DNA from 4 places in the Limnohabitans sp. TEGF004 genome. Region 1 is predicted to be linked to each of the others. Evidence: predicted binding sites of a transcription regulator. Region 1 holds the regulator's gene; each other region holds the start of a gene.
The links. Region 1 encodes sigma-54, which starts transcription at its own class of promoters, with help from an activator protein. Its sites were predicted from a motif close to TGGCANGNAANCTGCTTT; they were not measured.
Positions count from the first base shown of each region.

Region 1 (5,499 bases):
TCCATGCGGTCCAACCTGCATAGTTCTTTTTCCAGTGGCTGGCGAGCTGCGCAAAGAAATCGCCGCCGTCTTCGGTTTGTGCGATGTCGCGTGCGCCAAAGCGCGGCACGTCGTCCCGCAGCATGCCGTTGCTATTTCCACCACCATGCGCTTCGTCATCAAAACCGGCATCGCCGTTTTGATTCACATCTTCGTAGGGCGACACATATTCGGTGGGCGGTGAGTAGCGCGCACGGCGGGCTGCACCCGCAATACCAGCGGCTTCGATACGTTCGCCATAGGGTGGATTAACCAACATCACGCCCGGCACATCGCTGGGGGGCATACGTTGCAATGCGTCACCACCGCGCAACTGCACGGCATGGGCAACGCCACCGCGCTCAGCGTTGCGTTGTGCAAAGTCGACCATACGGAAGGCCACATCACTGCCAAACACTTCGGCACGCGGCTCGCACTCTTTGGCGCGGGCGTTGTCCACCAAGCCGTGCCATACATGCTCTTGGTAGGGAATGAGTTTTTGGAATCCAAATTTGCGCATAGAGCCCGGCGCGATGTTGCAGGCAATTTGCGCCGCTTCAATCGCGATGGTGCCGCTGCCGCAGCATGGGTCATACAGCGGCACACCTTGGGCGACGAGGCCATCGGGGTTGGCGGCGGTGCCATCGCCTTGGCTCCAGCCACTTGCGGCCAACATGGCAGCAGCGAGGGTTTCTTTCAACGGCGCATCGCCTTTGTCAGCGCGCCAGCCGCGTTTAAACAAAGGCTCGCCCGAGGTATCGATGTAGAGCGTGCAGCTCTCTGTGGTCAGGTGGGCGTAGATGCGTGCATCGGGCCACTGCGTGTTGACATCAGGGCGCACGCCAAACTTGTGGCGGAAGCGATCAGCCACCGCATCTTTGATTTTGAGCGCCGCAAAGTTCAGACTCTTCAAAGGGCTGTGCTGCGCGGTGATTTCAATCTTGAAGGTTTCTTTGGGTGAGAACCACAGCTCCCAAGCCACTTCACCCGCAGCGCGGTACAGGTCTTCTTCTTGGCGGTACTGGGTGTGCGACAACTCCACCAACACGCGCTGTGCCAAGCGACTGTGCAGATTGAGCTGCAACACATCGCGCCACGAAGTGCGCACCATCACACCCGCACGAAAGGCGCGAATGTCGTCGTCACCCACACCAGTGATGCGACGCACTTCCTCGGCCAAATAGGATTCGACGCCTGCCGCACAGGGCAAGAAGAGATGTAATTGATTCATAGGATTCTTTAAAGCGCTTTGCGCAGTGTCGTGGGCGCAATACGCAGCGCCTCACGGTATTTGGCCACGGTGCGGCGTGCGCACTCAATGCCTTGCTCTTTGAGCATTTCGGAGAGTTGATTATCCGATAGCGGCTTTTTGGGGTTCTCGCTCGCCACAAATTGCTTGATGAGCGCGCGCACCGCTGTGCTGGATGCGTTGTTGCCGCTGTCGGTCTCTAGCCCCGAGCCAAAGAAATACTTGAGCTCAAACGTGCCAAAGGGCGTGCTCATGTATTTGTTGGTGGTCACGCGGCTGATGGTGGATTCGTGCAACCCCAACTCTTCGGCAATTTCGCGCAGCACCATCGGGCGCATGGCAAGTTCACCGTGGATGAAGAAGTTTTTCTGGCGCTCAGCAATGGCGTTGCTCACGCGCAAGATGGTGTCAAAGCGTTGCTGAATGTTTTTGATGAACCAACGCGCCTCTTGCAAGCGTTGTTGCAAGCCCGCATGGTTGTCGCCCTTGCCGCCTTTGAGGGCGTTGGCATAAATGTCGTGCACGCGCAAACGGGGCATCACATCGGGGTTAAGCGCGACCTTGAATTTAGGCGCGATGGTGGATTTGCCCACGCGGGTCACCAACACATCAGGCACCACCACATGGCGCTCTACATCAGCAAAGCGGCGGCCTGGCTTGGGCTCTAAGCGACCGATCAGGGCAATCGCTACTTTGACGTTGGCTTCGCTGTCACCGACGATGACGGCGAGGCGTTTGAAATCGCGCTTGGCCAACATCTCCATCGGCTGCTTACACATAAGAATTGCCGTGTCGCGAATCTGCAATGCTTCTTCGCCTTTGGGCGTCAGCGCTTTGAGTTGCAGCGTCAAGCACTCGGCCAAATCGCGTGCGCCCACACCTACGGGCTCGAGGCTTTGCAACAGAGACAGAGCCACTTGGAAGCGATGCTCCAGCTCTTCGATTTGCTCTTCGTCGTCCCCGCCCAAACCTTCGGCCAAGCTGCGCAAGGTGTCTTCAAGATAACCATCGTCGTTGAGGTTTTCAATCAAGTAGCGCAGCGCGGCCGTATCGGTGGGGCTGAGGCGCAGCGACAGCGCTTGGCGGTGCAAATGCGAGGTGAGCGACTCTTGCATGCGCGCCAGCTCAGTGGCATCGGCAGTGTCACTGTCAGCGGTGTTGTTGTTATTGCTGGCAGGGGCATCGCCGCCCCACTCGGAATCGTCGGCAGAAAACTCCACACTGCCATCGCCATCCCAACTTTCAGCAATGCCGTCCACGCTGGGTTCGGTATCGCTGGCCGTGTTATCTACGCTGATTTCAGACATGCCGCCGTCCATCGACGGCACTTCGCGCATGGGCTCAACCTCTTCGTCGCGGCTCGGTGTATCGGCTTTGTCGAGGCCAAACTCTTCGCGCGGGGCTTCTTCAAACTCTTTGTCGAGAAACGGGTTCTCGTCGAGCATTTGCTCAATCTCTTGGCTCAGCTCCAACGTCGACAACTGCAACAGTCGGATCGACTGCTGCAACTGGGGCGTGAGCGCCAGATGTTGGGAGACACGGAGTGATAAGCCTTGCTTCATGATCACATTCGGAAATGTTCGCCGAGATACACGCGTCGCACATCCGCGTTCTCGATAATTTCGCGCGGCGTACCCTGCGCCAGCACACGGCCGTCGCTGATGATGCAGGCGTGGTCGCAAATGCCCAGGGTTTCGCGCACGTTGTGGTCAGTGATGAGCACACCCATGCCACGCGCCTTCAAGAAACCAATGATGCGTTGAATTTCAATCACCGCAATCGGGTCAATACCTGCAAACGGCTCATCTAACAAAATGAAGCGGGGGTTGGTCGCCAAAGCACGTGCAATCTCCACGCGACGACGTTCACCGCCCGACAGCGCCACAGAGGGCGAGGCACGCAAGTGGTCTACGCGCAACTCTTGCAACAGAGACGTCAAACGTTTTTCAATCTCGTCATGTTGCAGCGGCTTGCCGTTTTCGTCGCGTTGCAACTCCAGCACCGCGCGCACGTTGTCTTCCACATTCAGCTTGCGAAAGATGGAGGCTTCTTGCGGCAAATAACTCAAACCCAAACGCGAGCGGCGGTGAATCGGCAAATGCGCCACGGGCTGACCATCAATCGTGATGCTGCCACCATCCGCACGCACCAAACCCACGATCATGTAGAACGAGGTCGTCTTGCCTGCGCCGTTGGGGCCCAGCAATCCCACCACTTCGCCTTTTTTCACCGAGATGGACACGTCGTGCACCACCTTGCGGCTGCCATAAGACTTTTGCAAATGACGTGCTTCTAAGCGACTCTCCGTCGTGTCAACAGGGTGTGCAGGTGAAAGCGTTTCGATCACGGTTTTTTATCCAATGCTTTGCTGCGCGGTGACAAGACGGCTTTCACGCGACCACTGCTGGCCTTGCCACCTTCTTCGCGCCCCTGACCGTCAATGGTGAACACATCGGTCAGGTTTTCATAAATGATGAGCTTGCCGGTCATCGTGTCGTTCAACACAGCGCCACGGTAGCGACGCACTTCGGCTTGGTCGATGAGTTTGATGCGATCCGCCTTGCCATCGAACTCGATGCGTGAGGCTTCGCCTTCCATGAATTCATCGTTGCCTTCACGTTTTTGACGAAAGAAAGCACGCTTGTTCGCTTCGGGAAGGATGACGCCAAATTGATAACCATCGGCGTCTTCGCGCATTTCAATGCGGGTACCGCGCATGACCATGGTGCCTCGGGTCAACACAGCGCGCCCCGTGAAGATGCTGACTTGGTTCAGCTCGTCGTGCACCAAATGATCGGCCTCAATGTTGGTGGGTTTCTCACGGTCTGCTTTTTCTGCGGACGCCGCTACCGGCACGATGGCCATCAGTAACGTGAGTAAGAAAGAAGCAAATGAAGTCAAGGCACGAATATTGCTCGTTAAGTTGATGGCATTCTAACCATCAAGATAGCAATTTCCGTGCTGACTTGGCAGGCGTTAGCGGCCGCGGCGCACTTCGCCAATCAAATACTCGGCAACCTGCAAGGCACGATCCATGGTTTGGGTCAATGAGCCGTCTGTGTAAAAACGACCAGCCACGCCTAAAGCGGGCACGCCTTGAACCTTGAACGCCTCTTGCAACTGAGTCGCACGACGTGCCTTGGTGGCCACGCCAAAGCTGTTGAAGGTGTCAAGGAACTTCTTCTCAGGTAAACCATTTTTATTGGCCCAAGCCGCCAATGCGGGTGCTGTATTGAGCTGCTGACGCTCGGTATGAATGGCGTGAAACAACTTGCCGTGCATGGCGTCAACCATGTTGAGCGACTCAAACACGTAGTACGCACGTTGTTGCGCCTCAAAGTCGTCACGGAAACGCACAGGCACACGCACCACCACCACATCTTTGGGCGCCGCCTTGACCCAAGCAGCAAACTGAGGCTCAAAAGAATTGCAGTGCGGGCAGCTGTACCAAAAGAACTCGATCAACTCAATCTTGCCTGCACCCACATCGGTGGGCACACGCTTGTCGAGCGACAAATAGTCAGTGCCTTCGACAGGCTTTTTAGCCGCAGGGCCTTGGGCTTGTGCAGCCAAAGGCAAACCAGTCACAGTAGCGGCACTGATGGCAGCCAAAGAAAAATCACGTCGTTTCATAGGTTGACCTCTTGGTGTTTAACGTTGCACCCGCACCATGGCGGAATCAATATGCGCAGCTTCGAGTTTGGCGCGCACGCGTTCGGCTTCGACTTTGTCGAGTGGGCCCACACGCACTCGGTAAACCGTACGACCGCCTTGGTCACGCTCGCTGATTTTGGCGTCTAAGCCCAGCAATGCGGTCTTGGCGCGTTGTGCTTGGGCTTCTTCATTGCTGCGGTAAGCACCGGCTTGAACGAAGTAAATGAACGGATCTGCAATGGCTGCTTTAGCCTCAGCGGTGGGTTCAGCAGCTTTGGGCTCAGGCGCTTTGGTTTCTGCGGGCTTGGCCTCAGGTGTTTTCACCTCAGGCTTGGCTTTGGCCTCTGGTTTAGGCTCGGCGGTTTTCGACTTGACCAAATCACCCAAAGGGTCTGCGCTCTTAGGATCGACTTTGACCGCAGCGTCTGGCTTAGGTTCAGTCTTCGGCTCGTCGGTTTTGTCGCCTGACTTGCTGCCCTTCTTGCCATACAACGGCGCGTTCGGGTCCCAGTCTTTGTTCTTTTCAGCTTCCGCTGCATCTTGGTCGGCAGAGCGCGTTTGGCCTTTGTTCATGAACG
Region 1 is NZ_AP027056.1:2,451,818-2,457,316, forward strand. Features, by position in the region: gene LINBF2_RS12030 (THUMP domain-containing protein) at 1-1,249, opposite strand, end outside; gene LINBF2_RS12035 (RNA polymerase factor sigma-54) at 1,258-2,829, opposite strand; gene lptB (LPS export ABC transporter ATP-binding protein) at 2,832-3,614, opposite strand; gene lptA (lipopolysaccharide transport periplasmic protein LptA) at 3,611-4,168, opposite strand; gene LINBF2_RS12050 (thiol:disulfide interchange protein DsbA/DsbL) at 4,244-4,900, opposite strand; gene LINBF2_RS12055 (SPOR domain-containing protein) at 4,919-5,499, opposite strand, start outside.

Region 2 (5,499 bases), 1.0 Mb from region 1:
GACTGCACCTCCTCAAAGGTGAATGCGGTGGCGAGTTTGATGAGGGCGTACTCCAACACCAAGCCCACGATGCCAATCACGAAGATGGCGATGATGATGTTTTTCACATTCAGGTTGTTCCATTCGTCCCACACCCAAAAGCCAATTCCCACGCCACCGGTCAGCATCTCAGCCGCGACGATGACCAACCACGCTGTGCCTACGGCCAAGCGCACGCCGGTCAACATGTAGGGCAACACCGCAGGGAACAAAATCTTGCTGACGATCTTCCATTCCGAGAGGTTGAGCACACGCGCCACGTTCATGTAGTCTTGCGGCACACGTTGCACACCGACGGCGGTGTTGATGACCATGGGCCAAATGGAGCAGATGAAGATGGTCCAAATGGCCGCAGGGTTGGCGCCTTTGAACACCAACAAACCAATGGGCAACCAAGCCAAGGGCGATACAGGGCGCAACAAGCTGATGAGCGGGTTGAACATGCGCGACAAGAACTCGAAGCGTCCAATCAGAAAGCCCAAAGGAATGCCCACCAACGCGGCCAAACCAAAACCCAGTGCCACGCGCTTGAGAGAACTCCACACGTTCCAGCCCACGCCTTGGTCGTTGGGGCCGTTGCTGTAGAACGGGTTGCTGAACACATCCACGGCTTGCCAGAAGGTGTCGGTTGGGTTGGGAAAGTTGTTGGTGCTGGTGACAGACACCAGCGACCAAATGCCCACCAGCAGTGCCAAGCCCATGAAGGGCGGCACCACGCGTGACAACAGGTGTTTCAAATGCATGAGATGTGTCCTTGTGCGAGAGCGTTCGTGGATGCTTTAAGCGTGAACTTTGAAGCTGTCGGCGTATTTCTTTGGGTCTTTGCCGTCCCACACCACGCCGTCCATCAATTTGCTGGTGCGCATCACGTCTTTAGGCACTGGCGTTTTGCTGGCCGCAGCGGCTTGTTTGAAGATGTCGATTTGGTTGATCTCTTTGGCCACCTTCAAATAGTCAGGGTGGTCTTTGAGCAAGCCCCAACGCTTGTGTTGCGTGAGGAACCACATGCCGTCTGAGAGGTAAGGGAAGTTGGCCGTGCCGTCGTTGAAAAACTTCATGTGGTTGGGGTCGTCCCACGTTTTGCCCAAACCGTTTTGGTAGCGGCCCAAGATGCGTTGGTTGATCACATCCACGCTGGTGTTGACATACGACTTGTCGGCGATGGTTTCAGCCATCTTCATTTTGTTTTGCAAGCCCGCGTCAATCCACTTGCCCGCTTCCAAAATGGCGGCGGTCACAGCGCGTGCGGTGTTGGGGTATTTCTTGACGAAGTCGCCGGTGGTGCCCAGCACTTTTTCGGGGTGGTCACGCCAAATGTCTTGGGTGGTGGCGGCGGTGATGCCAATGCCATCGGCAATGGCGCGGTGGCCCCAAGGCTCGCCCACGCAGTAGCCGTCCATGTTGCCCACGCGCATGTTGGCCACCATTTGAGGCGGCGGCACGGTGATGACCTTGGCGTCTTTGAGTGGGTTGATACCCGCGCTGGCCAACCAGTAATACAGCCACATGGCGTGTGTGCCGGTGGGGAAGGTTTGGGCGAAGGTGTATTCGCGTTTGTCAGTGGCCATCAACTTGGCGAGGCTGGCTGCATCGACCGCGCCTTTGTCGGCGAGCTTTTTGGACAGCGTGATGGCTTGGCCGTTTTGGTTCAAGCTCATGAGCACGGCCATGTCTTTCTTCGGCCCGGCAGTGCCCATGTGCACGCCGTAAATCAGGCCGTACAGAGCGTGGGCAAAGTCGAGCTCGCCGTTGACCAATTTGTCGCGCACACCTGCCCAGCTGGACTCTTTGGTGGGGATGATCTTGACGCCGTATTTTTTGTCGATGCCCAGCACCGAAGCCATCACCACGCTGGCGCAATCGGTGAGGGGAATGAAGCCGATGCGCACTTCTTCTTTTTCAGGTTTGTCTGAACCTTGGGCGTACACCGCGGCACGCAAGGCAGGGGCGATGGTGAGAGCGCCTGCGGTGGCGGCTTGCAAGACATTGCGGCGGCTCATGGGGGTCTCCAAAAGTTTCGTCATGACATCACTCCTCTATAAAAAAACTGGGGCAGAAACGACAAAGGCGTCCTCACCGCACGCACTTGGGGTGCATGGGTGGGGACGCCTTTGTCCTTGAACCGTCATTGGTTCTTGCTGTGAACTGATTGCAATTGCTGTGCCAGCTGTTGAGGGTTCTCCCGTATGAAAAAACGCCCCATGGCGGGGCGTTTGCATCGATGTGCACCAAGAAGGCGCACCAAATTAGGACAGCAGGTCGGCCATGTCGAGTGTGCGTTGTGCCACGTCGCCCATCTTCAAACCTTTGTCCATCGCCACTTTGCGCAGCTTGGTGAAAGCGTCTTGCTCGCTCAGGCCTTGACGTTCCATCAACAGGGCTTTGGCGCGGTCAACCACTGTGCGCTCTTGCAACGCGTGGCGTGCGTCGTCGCGCTCACCGCGCAGGCGTTCTTCGTATTCAAAGCGTGCCATGGCCACATCCAAGATGGGGCGAATGCGTGTGCTCGACAGGCCATCGACGATGTAGGCCGACACGCCCACCGCCACCGCGTCGCGCACATGGGTGGTGTCGTTGTCGTCGGTGAACAGCACGATGGGGCGGCGCTCGTCGCGGGTGGCGAACACCACGTGTTCTAAGGCATCACGTGCTTCAGATTCCGCATCCACGATGATCAGGTCGGGTTGCAGCTGATGGATGCGGTCTGCCAAAAACACATCGGCAGGCAAGGTGGCAATCAGGTTGAAGCCGCTTTCTAGCAAGCCAATGCGCAGCGCCCTAGATCGTTCGGCTTGTGACACGGCGTGTTCATCGCTCGCGTCTTGAATATCCAAGTCAGGTGCGACCACCACGATTTTCAGTGCGGTGGGTGACTTGGAATGGGGAAACTTGCTTTTCATGCGGGGTGAATGTGGGGATGCCTTTGCGGTGCCTTTGCTAACTCGCAAGTAATGGGCCAATCCACGCATGTTTATAGTTGTGCCTTGTGAATAGAGAGAAAATCGTCTGATCATTGAGGAGTCTTCATGTCCATTTCATCGACCAAATTTCACTGGGGCGACCCTTTCATGCTTGACCAGCAATTGACCGACGATGAGCGTCAGGTCAAAGATGCGGCGGCGGCTTATTGCCAAGAGCGTTTGGCGCCACGTGTGTTGGAAGCTTTCCGTCATGAAAAAACCGATGCGTCTATTTTTCGTGAAATGGGTGAGCTGGGTTTGTTGGGCCCCAGCATTCCTGAAGCCTATGGCGGTGCGGGTTTGAACTATGTGTGCTACGGCCTGGTGGCTCGCGAAGTCGAACGCGTGGACTCAGGCTACCGCTCGATGATGAGCGTGCAATCGTCTTTGGTGATGGTGCCCATTTATGAATTTGGTACCGAAGCCCAAAAGCAAAAGTACTTGCCCAAGCTCGCCACAGGCGAGTGGATTGGTTGCTTTGGTTTGACCGAACCCAACCACGGCTCAGATCCTGGCAGCATGATCACGCGTGCCAAGAAAGTGACGGGGGGTTATTCGTTGTCAGGCGCCAAGATGTGGATCACCAACAGCCCGATTGCCGATGTGTTTGTGGTGTGGGCCAAAGATGATGCAGGCGCGATTCGCGGCTTCGTTTTGGAAAAAGGCTGGAAGGGTTTGAGTGCACCTGCGGTGCACGGCAAAGTGGGCTTGCGAGCCTCGATCACAGGTGAAATCGTGATGGACGAGGTGTTTGTGCCAGAAGAAAACGCGTTCCCAGATGTGCGTGGCCTCAAAGGTCCGTTCACCTGCTTGAACAGCGCGCGTTACGGCATTGCTTGGGGCGCTTTGGGTGCTGCTGAAGATTGCTTCCACCGCGCTCGCCAATACGTGCTGGACCGTCAGCAGTTTGGTCGCCCACTCGCCGCCAATCAGCTGATTCAAAAGAAACTGGCCGACATGCTGACTGAAATTTCATTGGGCCTGCAAGGCTGTTTGCGCTTGGGCCGCATGAAAGACGAGGGCACCGCAAGCGTCGACATCACATCCATCCTTAAGCGCAACAGCTGTGGCAAAGCACTAGACATTGCACGCATGGCTCGCGACATGATGGGCGGCAACGGCATCAGCGATGAGTTTGGCGTGGCACGTCATTTGGTCAACCTGGAAGTGGTGAACACCTACGAAGGCACGCACGATGTGCACGCTTTGATTTTGGGTCGCGCCATCACTGGGATTGCTGCATTCAGCAACTGAAACGCCAGAGCGCTGATATAGAAAAGGGTTTGCAATGTTTTGCAAACCCTTTTTTTACCAATGACCGATGTTGGGCATGTCCACCCACGGCGCGGTTGGCGCTAAGGCTTCACCTTTTTGTAGCAACTCCACCGAGATGTCATCGGGTGAGCGCACAAAGGCCATGCGGCCATCGCGAGGTGGGCGAAGAATGGTGACGCCATGCGCTTGCAACTGCTCACAGGTGGCGTAAATGTTGTCGACGGCATAAGCTAAGTGACCGAAGTTGCGACCACCGGTGTAGACCTCTGGGTCCCAGTTGTAGGTGAGCTCCACTTGCGCATCTTCATCGCCAGGTGCGGCGAGGTAGACCAGTGTGAAGCGACCCTGCGGGTACTCGTTGGTGCGCAGGACCGTCAGGCCCAGCGCATCGCGGTAAAAACGCAACGACGCTTCTAGGTCAGTCACGCGCACCATGGTGTGTAGGTATTTCATGGCGAGCCTTTCTTTAAAGGGTGGGGTAGTCGGTGTAACCGACGGGGCCGGGTGTGTAGAAGGTGTTGGGGTTGGGCTCGTTCAGCACGGCATTCAATTTCAAACGCTCGACCAAGTCGGGGTTAGAGATGAACAAGCGACCAAATGCAACGGCATCGGCCTTGCCTGAGTCAATGGCGTCGATGGCCATTTGGCGGTCGTAACCGTTGTTGGCGATGTAGGTGCCTTGGAACGCTTGGCGCGCCCAGGCGTAGTCAAAGCCAGGCACGTCACGTGGGCCGCCCGTGGCGCCTTCGATGAAGTGAATGAACGCGATGCCGCGTTTGTTGAGCTCTTCCACCAGATAGGCAAACACAGTTTGTGGGTTGCTGTCAGCCAAGTCGTTGAAGGGGGTGAGGGGCGACAAACGAATGCCGACGCGGCCCGCGCCGATTTCGGCCACGCAGGCATCCACCACTTCGAGGGCAAAGCGGCAGCGGTTTTCAATCGAACCACCGTACGCGTCGGTGCGTTGGTTGGCACCGTCACGGATGAACTGGTCGACCAAATAACCATTGGCACCGTGAATTTCCACCCCATCAAACCCCGCACGAATGGCGTTGGCGGCGGCTTGGCGGAATTGCTGCACCACCTCTTGCACTTCAGCGGTTGTCAAAGCATGTGGCACGGGCACATCGACTTTGCCATTGGGGGTGTAGGCCACCACCTTGGGCTGAATGGCCGAAGGGGCCACGGGCTGCGCACCACCAGTCAGGTCTGGGTGCGTGATGCG
Region 2 is NZ_AP027056.1:850,836-856,334, forward strand. Features, by position in the region: gene ntrB (nitrate ABC transporter permease) at 1-782, opposite strand, end outside; gene LINBF2_RS04290 (CmpA/NrtA family ABC transporter substrate-binding protein) at 819-2,063, opposite strand; gene LINBF2_RS04295 (ANTAR domain-containing protein) at 2,286-2,939, opposite strand; gene LINBF2_RS04300 (acyl-CoA dehydrogenase) at 3,066-4,253, shown strand; gene LINBF2_RS04305 (VOC family protein) at 4,308-4,727, opposite strand; gene LINBF2_RS04310 (alkene reductase) at 4,741-5,499, opposite strand, start outside.
Region 2: a site for sigma-54 is predicted at 2,188-2,205, ahead of LINBF2_RS04290 (CmpA/NrtA family ABC transporter substrate-binding protein). Genes of this name have one in related genera too.

Region 3 (5,499 bases), 220 kb from region 1:
GGCACGCGCTTTTTCTCGGTGTCATTGTTGGTGCTGAGTGTGGTCGCCATTGCCAGCGTGCACTGGCCAGAGGCGTGGCACACATGGGGCGAGTTGGCCCAAGGCTATGTGTTCACCGACAAAGGCTTTGGCAACTTCAAGTATCCCGTGGTGCTGATGGGCATGTTGTGGACCCTGCTGTGGATGGGCCCCGGTCGACTGTCGCTGGACGACGTGTTGCGTCGCCGTTGTGTCAGCTGAGCATGCTGTTGCCCACCACTTGCAGCACACCAAGGCTGGCAGACACAGCAGTGGCCAATGATGCGAAGACTGAAATTTATCGAGAGACGCCTACGTGATTTGTGAGGTCTTGGGGTAACTATCAAAAAGACTTTAATTTGCAAATTCGTTTCATCATGTTCTGTGCGCAGGTGTCGAAGTAGTCGCCTAGGGCCAAGCGTTGGCCCGTTGATAGGACGCTTACTTTATGAAACATCACACCTTGCATGGGACGGGCTTGGCCCTGCGCCCCGCATTGTTAGCGCCGCTGAAAAATCGTGCGCCAGACAATTTGCAATTTTTAGAACTCACCCCACCCGATTGGATCGGCGTGTCGGCGCGTATCTGTAAAGACTTGCAGCAACTCACCCAGCACTACCCTTGCGTGTGTTTGAGCCAAAGCTTGTCATTGGGCGGGCCCGGCGCGTTAGACAAACATGTGTTGCGCGATTTGCGCAGCTTCATTGCCGAGCACGGCGTTCAGGTTTTTTCCGAAGCCTTGGCTTGGAGCGCAGACGATGCGCCCTTGTTCATCAACCTGCCCATTCCCAGCACACGTGCTGCTGTGGCTTGGACGGCCGCGCGCATTGCCCAAGTGCAAGACGCACTCGGTTTGCGCATTGGCATTCGCAACGTGGTGCATCGCATGACGCCGGCACACGTGGACATGAACGAGGCTGAGTTCATTTCGGCTGTGGTGTCAGCGTCGGGTTGCAGCTTGCATTTGGACTTGCATGCGCTTGCTGCAAATGCGTTGCACTTTGGCTTTGACCCGCATGCGTTTTTGCAAGCCCTGCCACTGAGCCACATCGACTATGTGCGTGTGGGCCGCGAATACCCCTTGCTGGGTGATGTGCTGGCGCGCACCCACCGGCGCGTGGCGCGCTGTGTAGACGATGTGATGCAACTGAACTTAGAGGCCCTGACATGTTGAACGATTTCCGACAATTTCAATTCGCACTGGCGCGCCATTTGCGCGACCCCCTAGGCGTATCGGCTCCTGCTGGTGTGTCTTTTGCCGATGCAGCGGCCTGCACGCAAGACATGGTGACGCATGTGAGCGAGGTCTTGGCGCCTGCGTTTCCCGTGACGTGCGCGTTGTTGGGTGATGAGATGTGGGAGCATGCCGTGCGCCTCTTCCTCAAAGACGCACAACCGCATACGCCTTGGGCTAGCACCACTCAGCGGGCTTTTGTGGACCACGTGTGTGAAAGCCCAGACATGCAACGCTTGCCCGCGTGGCTGCAAGACTTGGCACACTTCGAATGGTTACAAAACGCCGTCAACACCACGCCAGTAAGCTGGCCCGCGTGTGACGTCGATGCGAATGTGATGCACCACGCCGTGGTGCTCAATCCCACCCATGTGGAGGCGGCGTATGAGTGGCCTGTTCACAGCATTGACACCGATCACCAGCCAGATGACATGCAAAGCACCTACGTGTCCATGTTGCGCGACAAGGACGACACGCTGCACGTGTTGGAAAGCAGCGTCTTTCGTGGTCAGCTGATTGACTTATTGCGTGATGGGCAAAGCGGTGAACAAGCCTTCATGGTGTTGGCCATGTGGTTGTCGCACCCCGAACCTGAAGCCTTTGTGCGTGAAGGTGCAGAAGTGATGGCGCAGCTGCAACGCGAAGGCATTGTGTTGGGTGCTCGCGTGTGAGGCGTGGTCAGTGACTGACCAACACACGCCGGTATTGCAACGCTTCGGCCACATGCGCCACTTGCACCGAGGTGCTGTCGGCCAAGTCTGCAATGGTGCGTGCCACGCGCAGCGCGCGGTGTGTGCTGCGGCTTGACCAACCCAGCTTGGTCGCTGCGTTTTGTAAAAACGTGGCCGCTGCTGCATCGAGCTGCAGGTGAGCTTCCAAAGCTTGGCCCTGCAAACCTTGGTTGGGTGTGCCTTGTCGCGCGAGTGCTTTGGCATACGCCGCCAAGCAGCGTGCACGCACGGTGGCGGTGGATTCACCCGACACGCTGTGCATCAACACCTCGGTAGCCAGTGTGGGCACTTCCACTTGCAAGTCGATGCGGTCTAGTAAAGGGCCGCTGAGCTTGCCTTGGTAACGCGACACTTGGTCGGGTGTGCAACGACAAGCTTTCATGCTGAAACCCAAGTAGCCGCAGGGGCAGGGGTTCATCGCTGCAATCAATTGAAAACGCGCAGGAAACTTGGCCTGAGTAGCCGCACGCGAGATGGTGATGTGACCGTTCTCCAAAGGCTCGCGTAAAGCTTCCAGCGCGCTGCGCTTGACTTCAGCAAGCTCGTCCAGAAACAGAACACCGTTGTGCGCCAAAGAAATCTCACCTGGACGCGGTGGCGTGCCACCGCCCACCAATGCCACAGACGTTGCTGTGTGATGCGGGCTGCGCGTGGGCCGCTGCATCCATTGGTTCAATTCAAAGCGCCCCGCCAAGCTAGCGACGGCGGCGCTCTCCAGTGCGTCGTCCAGTGTCATGTCGGGCAGCAAGGCCGCAAAGCGTTGCGCCAACATGGACTTGCCTGTGCCGGGTGGGCCGACTAATAAGAGAGAGTGTCCGCCAGCAGCTGCAATCTCTAGGGCCCGACGTGGGCCGGCTTGACCTTTGACATCGACCAAGTCAGGGCCGTGTGGGATGGCTGGTGCACTCAGCACCGGTGCTTCAATGCGACACCAGCCGTCGGTGGTGTGTACGGGCAGCGAGCCTTTCAACTCGGGTTTGGCAAAGTGCGCGACCACATCGCTCAGGTGTTGGGCGCGGTAGACCTCGGCTGTGGGGACAAGCGCAGCTTCTTCGGCACTGCCCGGCGGCAACACCAAACGTGTGCGCACCCCTGCACCACGCAAAGCCAGCCCCATGGCCAACGCACCACGCACGGGGCGTAGCTCGCCAGACAGCGACAACTCACCTGCAAATTCGTATGACGCCAATGCTGCTTCATCCAATTGCCCATGGGCTGCCAAGATGCCCAGCGCAATGGGCAAATCAAAGCGGCCCGAGTCTTTGGGTAAATCGGCAGGCGCGAGGTTGACCGTGATCCTCTTATTGCTAGGGAAGTCTAGGCCTGCGTTTTGAATGGCGCATCGCACACGTTCGCGCGCTTCTTTGACTTCGGTATCTGCCAAGCCCACCAAGGTGAAACTGGGTAAACCGTTTGCTAAATGCACCTCAACGGTCACCGCGGGTGCTTGCAAACCCAAAAGTGCGCGGCTGTGAATTAACGAAAGCGTCATAAATCTTCTCTTTTTGAGTGATTAGCCCCATTGCAGGGCGTGTAAGGCAAAGTGATGCACCAACTGTGTGCGTGAAAATGGTTCGGTAGCCAGACTACTGCATCACTTTGGGTCTTAGTTCTAGTAAAGGGATCACTTTTGTGGATTTCAACGCTGGCACGGACCCTGCTAAGTAGGTGTATCCCTCTTTATTTTTCAACGGAGAAAACTATGAACCTCAAGTCCAAAATCGTGTTGGCCCTCTTGGCCACATCTTCTGCAGCGTTTGCACAAACTGCACCTGTAGCGCCTGAAGTGACTTACAACGTGGGCGTGGTGAGCGAATACCGTTACCGCGGCCTTGCGCAAACCAAGGGTGATCCCGCCCTACAAGGTGGTGTGGATTACGCCAATGCAAATGGCTTTTATTTGGGTGCTTGGGGTTCGACCATCAAGTGGATCAAAGACTCGACAACTGCAGGCGCTAACGAAACAAAGGGTCCAGTTGAGTTGGACATCTATGGTGGCTACAAGTTCGAAGCAGCGGGCGTTGGGTTTGATGTTGGTTACTTGCGTTACCAGTACCAAGGCAACACACTGAAGAACAGCACGGCCGCAACCTTTGTTAATGCCAATACAGATGAAGTTTATGGTGCTGCAACCTACGGCGTAGCAACATTGAAATACTCATACGCACTTTCAGATTTGTTTGGTTTTAACAACTCAAAGGGCAGCACATATTGGGATCTGAGCGCTGCTTTTGATTTGGGTAACGGCTATTCACTCGTGCCCCATGCTGGACATCAGAAAGTTGTGAACAACACAACTAGCTACTCAGATGTTTCTTTGACTTTGAACAAAGATTTGGGTGATGGCCTCACCGCTAGTCTTTCAGCGATCAGCACAAACGTCAAAGGTAAAAACGACTTCGCCTCGTACGGTTCTGGCTACGACGTAGCCAAAGATGCTGTCGTTGTTGGCGTCAAGTACGCGTTCTAACCCAACGCACTGTCTTCTCTAGGAGCAACCATGAAACTCATCACCGCCATCATCAAACCCTTTAAGTTGGACGAGGTCCGCGAGGCCCTTTCCCAAATCGGGGTGCAAGGTATCACTGTCACTGAAGTCAAAGGCTTCGGCCGTCAAAAAGGCCATACCGAGTTGTATCGCGGTGCTGAGTACGTGGTTGACTTCTTGCCAAAGGTCAAGATCGAAGCTGCGGTTGACGCTGAACACGTCGAGCGCGCGATCGAAGCCATCGAAGGTTCTGCACGCACCGGAAAAATCGGCGACGGCAAGATTTTTGTTTACGACCTCGAACAAGTCGTCCGCATCCGCACCGGCGAGACCGGTCCAGAAGCGCTTTAAGAAAGAAGACCATCATGAAAAAATTCCTAAGTTCTCTCACACTCGGGTTGGGGCTTTTGCTCTGCGGTGCTGTGGCAATGGCCGCTGATGCGGTTGTGCCAGTTCCTAACAAAGGCGATACCGCCTTTATGACGATTGCGACTGTGTTGGTTATCTTGATGACCATTCCAGGTTTGGCTTTGTTCTACGGCGGTTTGGTGCGTAGCAAAAACATGTTGTCTGTGTTGATGCAAGTCTTCGTGGTCAGCTCACTCATTTATGTGTTGTGGGTCATCTACGGTTACTCGGTGGCATTCACAGGTGGCTCTCCATTCTTTGGTGGCTTCGATAAGTTGTTCTTCCAAGGCATCACACCTGACTCTGTGGGCGCGACCTTCAGCAAAGGCGTTGTGATTCCTGAGTTCACTTTCGCTGCTTTCCAAGCCACCTTCGCGGCCATCACTTGCGCCTTGATCGTGGGTGCGTTTGCTGAGCGTGTGCGCTTCTCTGCCGTGTTGTTGTTCTCTGCCATTTGGTTCACGTTCAGCTACTTGCCAGTGGCCCACATGGTTTGGTACTGGGACGGCCCTGACGCGATCACCGACGCTGCAACTTTGGAAACTGTGACTGCCGCTGCTGGCTGGTTGTGGGCCAAGGGTGCTCTGGACTTCGCTGGTGGTACTGTGGTGCACATCAAC
Region 3 is NZ_AP027056.1:50,216-55,714, forward strand. Features, by position in the region: gene LINBF2_RS00215 (DoxX family protein) at 1-240, shown strand, start outside; gene LINBF2_RS00220 (DUF692 family multinuclear iron-containing protein) at 467-1,192, shown strand; gene LINBF2_RS00225 (putative DNA-binding domain-containing protein) at 1,186-1,923, shown strand; gene LINBF2_RS00230 (YifB family Mg chelatase-like AAA ATPase) at 1,931-3,475, opposite strand; gene LINBF2_RS00235 (TorF family putative porin) at 3,686-4,453, shown strand; gene LINBF2_RS00240 (P-II family nitrogen regulator) at 4,484-4,822, shown strand; gene amt (ammonium transporter) at 4,837-5,499, shown strand, end outside.
Region 3: a site for sigma-54 is predicted at 3,630-3,647, ahead of LINBF2_RS00235 (TorF family putative porin). Genes of this name have one in related genera too.

Region 4 (5,499 bases), 770 kb from region 1:
CAAAGGTCAAACCGAGGTGTGGACCAGCCAGCGTTACTGTGACCAATTGCAACTGGCCAACACGCGTTTGGAGCAAATCACAGGTGTCAAACCCTTGCCTTTGTTTCGTGCACCGGGCGGGAAAACCTCTCCCTCGTTGTTGATCGCTGCTAAGCAGTGTGGCTTTGCCCATGTGGGGTGGGCGGATGCAGGCTTCTTGGGCGACGAGCTGCCCAGCGATAAATTTCCCAACGCCATGCTGCTGCAACGCGCATTAAGCAACATCCGCTCGGGCGATATCTTGATGGCGCATTTGGGCATTTGGTCACGCCAAGACCCATGGGCACCGGCGGTGCTGGAGCCGTTGATTGAAGGCCTCAAAGCCAAAGGGTTTTGCTTTGCCACACTCAAAGAGCATCCACAATTCAAACCATGGATACGCTGATCGACTTATTTGCCAACGCGCAAGCCGCCTTGTATGAAAGCGTGATGCAGCCCATCGCGTTTGCGGTGGGGTTGGGCAATCGTTTGGAAGATGTGTTTGATGGCACGGGGTGGTTGTTGGTGGGCTTGATTCAAATCGCCCTCATGGTGGGTGTGATTGGGCCTCTGCAGCGTTGGCGTCCGGTTGAAGCGGTGACCCATAAAGCTGCCATTTATACCGATGTGATTTACACCCTGATTCACCGTTTGGGTTTGTTTCGCGTGGTGCTGTTTTTGTTGGTCGAGCCCGTGTTGGACACCTTGCTGGGCGAGCTGCGTGTACAGGGCGTGGGGACGTTCCATTTGGAAGACCTCTGGCCAGGTGTGACCGATGGCCCGCTGACCAGCTTTGTGCTGTACCTCGTGGTGTTTGACTTCGTCAATTACTGGCTGCACCGCGCGCAGCACCAGTGGAACTGGTGGTGGGCTTTACATGCCTTGCACCACTCGCAGCGTCAGATGACGCAGTGGACCGACAACCGCAACCACTTGCTGGATGACTTGATGGGCGCTGTCATTTGGGTGTGCATCGCGCAACTCATAGGCATTGCGCCCACGCAGTTTGTGGCGGTGGTGGCCATCACCCAGTTGTTTGAAAATTTCCAACACGCCAATTTGCGCGTGAGCTTTGGCGCGTTGGGCGAGCGCTTGTGGGTCAGCCCGCGCTTTCATCGCTTGCACCACGCGGTTGGGCTGGGGCATGAGTCCTCTCAAGGTGTCAAGACGGTTCTAGGTGGACACAATTTTGGTGTCTTGCTGCCATGGTGGGATGTCTTGTTTGGAACCGCTAACTTCGATGTGCGTTTTGAGCCCACCGGCATCCGCGATCAAGTGGAGCAGGGGGTGGATTACGGCGAAGGTTTCTGGTCGCAGCAGCGATTGGGTATCAAACGCCTCATGCAAGCCTTGGGATTTTCTTCCGCACGTTAAATAGCTGCGGTATGCTTTTGGCATGCGTTTGTTTTTGGATTCTTTTTGGCGTGCACTGGCGTATTGCTTGATGCCGCGCGTGATGCTCCTGTCACTGCTGCCACTGGCCATGTTGCTGGTGTTGTCGGTAAGTTGGGGGTATTTCTATTGGTCGCCCACCCAAGACTGGGTGCGCGAGATGTTGGCCTCGTGGCAGGTGCTGCAAGGCATGCTCGATTGGTTGCAAGAGCAGGGCGCAGGCGAGTTGCAATCGGTGGTCATACCGCTGGTCGTGATTTTTGCCATCACGCCCGTGTTGGTGGTCATCTCGTTATTGGCCGTGTCTTTGATGATGACCCCTGCTTTGGTCGACCTCGTGGTGCAACGCCGCTTTGCACATTTGGCACTCAAGCATGGCGGCACCACGCTGACCAGTTTGGCTTGGACCGTGGGTTCTACGCTGATCGCCATGGTGGCCATGTTCATTTCGCTACCGTTGTGGGCGGTACCACCTTTGATGTTCATCGTGCCTCCGCTGATTTGGGGGTGGCTCAGCTACCGCGTGATGGTGTTTGATGCCTTGGTCAACCATGCCAGTCGCGAAGAGCGCTTGGCCATTGGCCGCCAGCACCGCATCGGCTTGTTGACGATTGGTCTGCTGACAGGCTACATGGGTGCGCTGCCAAGCCTGGTGTGGGCATCGGGTGCTGTGTTTGCCGCTGCGTTTTTGGTGCTCATTCCACTGGCCATTTGGATTTACGCCTTGGTGTTTGCTTTCACCTCGCTCTGGTTCACGCATTACAGCTTGGCGGCGCTGGAAGCCCTGCGTGCCGAGTCGGGCACTGTGGTGATGGGCGCCTCGGTGCCGCTGCCCACGGTAGCATTGGGTGATGACTCAAATCCCACCTCCAGCATCTAAAGCCAGGCCAGAGTTTGGCCTCATCATCGTCGGCGATGAAATTCTCTCGGGCAAGCGTGCCGACAAGCACATGCCCAAACTCATTGAGCTTTTGAGTGCGCGTGGTTTGTCGCTGGATTGGGCGGACTACGTGGGCGATTCGCCCGAGCGCATCACCCGCACACTGGCCCGTGCTTTTGAGAGCCACAGCATTGTGTTTTCGTGCGGCGGCATTGGTGCCACGCCTGACGACCACACCCGTCAGTGTGCAGGCAAGGCATTGGGCCTAGACATCGTGCTGCACCCGCAAGCCGAAGCCTTGATTCGTGAACGCATGCAAGACACGGCGAAAGAGCAGGGCGTGCCCTACGAACCCGACCGCCACGACAACATCCACCGCCTCAACATGGGTGTGTTCCCCGTGGGAGCCAGCATCATCCCCAATCCGTACAACAAGATTCCAGGCTTCACTTGCCACGGTGCAGGTGGCGGCGTGGTGCACTTTGTGCCGGGCTTTCCCGTGATGGCGTGGCCCATGATGGCATGGGTGCTCGACACACATTACCCGCATCTGTTTCAGCATGAGGCTTGGATTGAGCAGTCTGTTGTCGTCTACGGCTCGATGGAGGCTACGCTGACGCCCTTGATGGAAGCCTTGGAGCGTGATTTCGAAGGTGTCAAAGTGTTCAGCTTGCCAAGCGTGGATCACCCAGTGCACGGGCGTCACATCGAGTTGGGCGTCAAGGGCGCACCTGAAATCGTGACTCAGGCTTATTCGGCGATGCTGACGGGGCTTCAACCGTTTGGCTTGAAGTTAGGCCCTGAATTGGTGCGAAAATAACAATGAACCATTTTGGTGCAAGATTGCACCAAAATAAAGCATTTTGTTTTTCTGTGTTTGATGCGCGTAATGGGCATCTTGAGTTAATTTGCGCCAATCTCGGTGCAAAATACGCGACTTGACGGTAGAGCTGATGAAGCTTGCTGCTGGCAAACGCTGGCACAGAAACTGCATTCTCAAACCTCGAAACACTTTTTAACCCAACTACCCAGCAGGAGAACTTGATGGCCAAGACCGTCGCAGACGTAATCAAAATGGTGAAAGAGAACGAAGTCAAATTCGTTGATTTCCGTTTCACCGATACCCGTGGCAAGTGGCAGCACATCACTGCGCCCGTGTCGCAGTTTGACGAAAGCAAGTTTGAAGAAGGTCAAGCGTTTGACGGTTCTTCTATTGCTGGTTGGAAAGGCATCGAAGCCTCTGACATGTTGTTGATGCCTGATCCAAGCAGCGCGATCATCGACCCCTTCTTTGAAGAAGTGACCCTTGTGTTGATCTGTGATGTGATCGAACCCACAGACGGTAAGGCCTACGAGCGTGACCCACGTTCGATCGCCAAGCGCGCCGAGTCCTTCCTCAAGCAATCTGGCGTGGGCGACACCGCTTACTTTGGTCCAGAGCCAGAGTTCTTCTTGTTTGACGATGTGCGATGGAGCACTGAGCCAAACAATACCTTCTACGCCATTGACGAAGCCGAAGCGCCTTGGAACAGCGGCACCAAGATGGACAACGGCAACAGCGGTCACCGCAACCGTGTCAAGGGTGGCTACTTCCCAGTGCCTCCGGTTGACAGCACACACGACATGCGCAGCGAAATGTCGCTGATCCTCGAGTCCGTGGGTATTCCTGTTGAAGTGCACCACCACGAAGTGGCTGGCGCAGGTCAATGCGAAATCGGCACCAAGTTCTCCACTTTGGTCGAGCGCGCTGACTGGACATTGCTGCAAAAGTACGTGATCCACAACGTGGCCAACGCTTACGGCAAAACCGCCACGTTCATGCCTAAGCCCTACGCTGGCGACAACGGTTCTGGCATGCACGTGCACCAGTCCATCTGGAAAGACGGCAAGAACTTGTTCGCAGGCAACGGCTACGCTGGTTTGTCAGACTTGGCGCTGTACTACATCGGCGGCATCATCAAGCACGCACGTGCTTTGAACGCCATCACCAACCCAGGTACCAACAGCTACAAGCGTTTGGTGCCTCACTTCGAAGCCCCAGTGAAATTGGCTTACTCTGCCAAGAACCGTTCTGCTTCGATCCGTATTCCTAACGTGGCCAGCGACAAGGGTCGCCGCGTAGAAGCGCGTTTCCCAGATCCATTGTGCAACCCTTACCTCGGCTTCGCAGCCTTGTTGATGGCTGGTTTGGACGGTATCGAGAACAAGATCCACCCAGGCGAAGCAGCGACCAAAGATTTGTACCACCTCCCACCCGAGGAAGACAAATTGGTCCCAACCGTGTGCTCTAGCTTGGACCAAGCTTTGGAAGCCCTCGATGCAGACCGTGCCTTCTTGACCAAAGGCGGCGTGTTCACCGACTCATGGATCGACGCTTACATCGACTTGAAGATGCAAGAAGTCACCCGTAGCCGCGTGGAAGTGTCTCCTGTCGAATACGACATGTACTACTCGCTGTAATTCGTTGCAACGACACGTGCAATCAAAGGACGGCGCAAGCCGTCCTTTTTTGTTTCAACTGTTATGAAGTGATGACATCTTTGTTGCGCCACTCTTTATTGTTTGATCGCGTTGTGCGTGATCTTTTGTTACCAGGCTTTTGTTTGGCCCTACTTTTGTTCGCGTGGCCAGCATGTGCTTCGTCTGAGCAGCAACGTATTTACCGCTGCGGCAACGCCTATACCAACCAACCCGACCCTGCGGCGAACTGCAAGCCCTTGGCTGGTGGCAGTGTGACGGTGATTGAAGGCACGCGTGTGCAAGGCGCATCCGTTGCATCTCCCCAAGTGAATGCCAGCGGCGGCACCAGTGCAGGCTCAGCGAAGGTCGACAGCGCCGAACAACGCCAACGCGACACACAGGCGCAAGCTGTGCTGCAAGCTGAATTGCAAAAAGTACAGCAACAACATGCCGGGTTGCTGCGCGAGTGGAACAACGGTGAGCCTGAACGTCGCGCCGATGAGTTCCGTCAGCCGCAAAAATACCAAGACCGTGTCGCGCAACTGCGCAGTGCGTTGCAACGCACAGAGGCTGATCTGGCAGGGCTGCAGCGCGAGTTGTCACGCTTGTCGGTCCCCGTTCAAACTGGAAGCAAACCATGACCTTGCCGGTGATTCAATCCAATTACGCACAAGCGTTTGACTTGCTGGCGACCTTGGTGGCTGTGGTGCGCACCGACGGTGTGGTGGTGTTTGCCAATGCGGCGCTAG
Region 4 is NZ_AP027056.1:1,682,768-1,688,266, reverse strand. Features, by position in the region: gene LINBF2_RS08030 (polysaccharide deacetylase family protein) at 1-424, shown strand, start outside; gene LINBF2_RS08025 (sterol desaturase family protein) at 412-1,392, shown strand; gene LINBF2_RS08020 (EI24 domain-containing protein) at 1,415-2,290, shown strand; gene LINBF2_RS08015 (molybdopterin-binding protein) at 2,262-3,110, shown strand; gene glnA (type I glutamate--ammonia ligase) at 3,335-4,750, shown strand; gene LINBF2_RS08005 (hypothetical protein) at 4,822-5,391, shown strand; gene glnL (nitrogen regulation protein NR(II)) at 5,388-5,499, shown strand, end outside.
Region 4: a site for sigma-54 is predicted at 3,268-3,285, ahead of glnA (type I glutamate--ammonia ligase). Genes of this name have one in related genera too.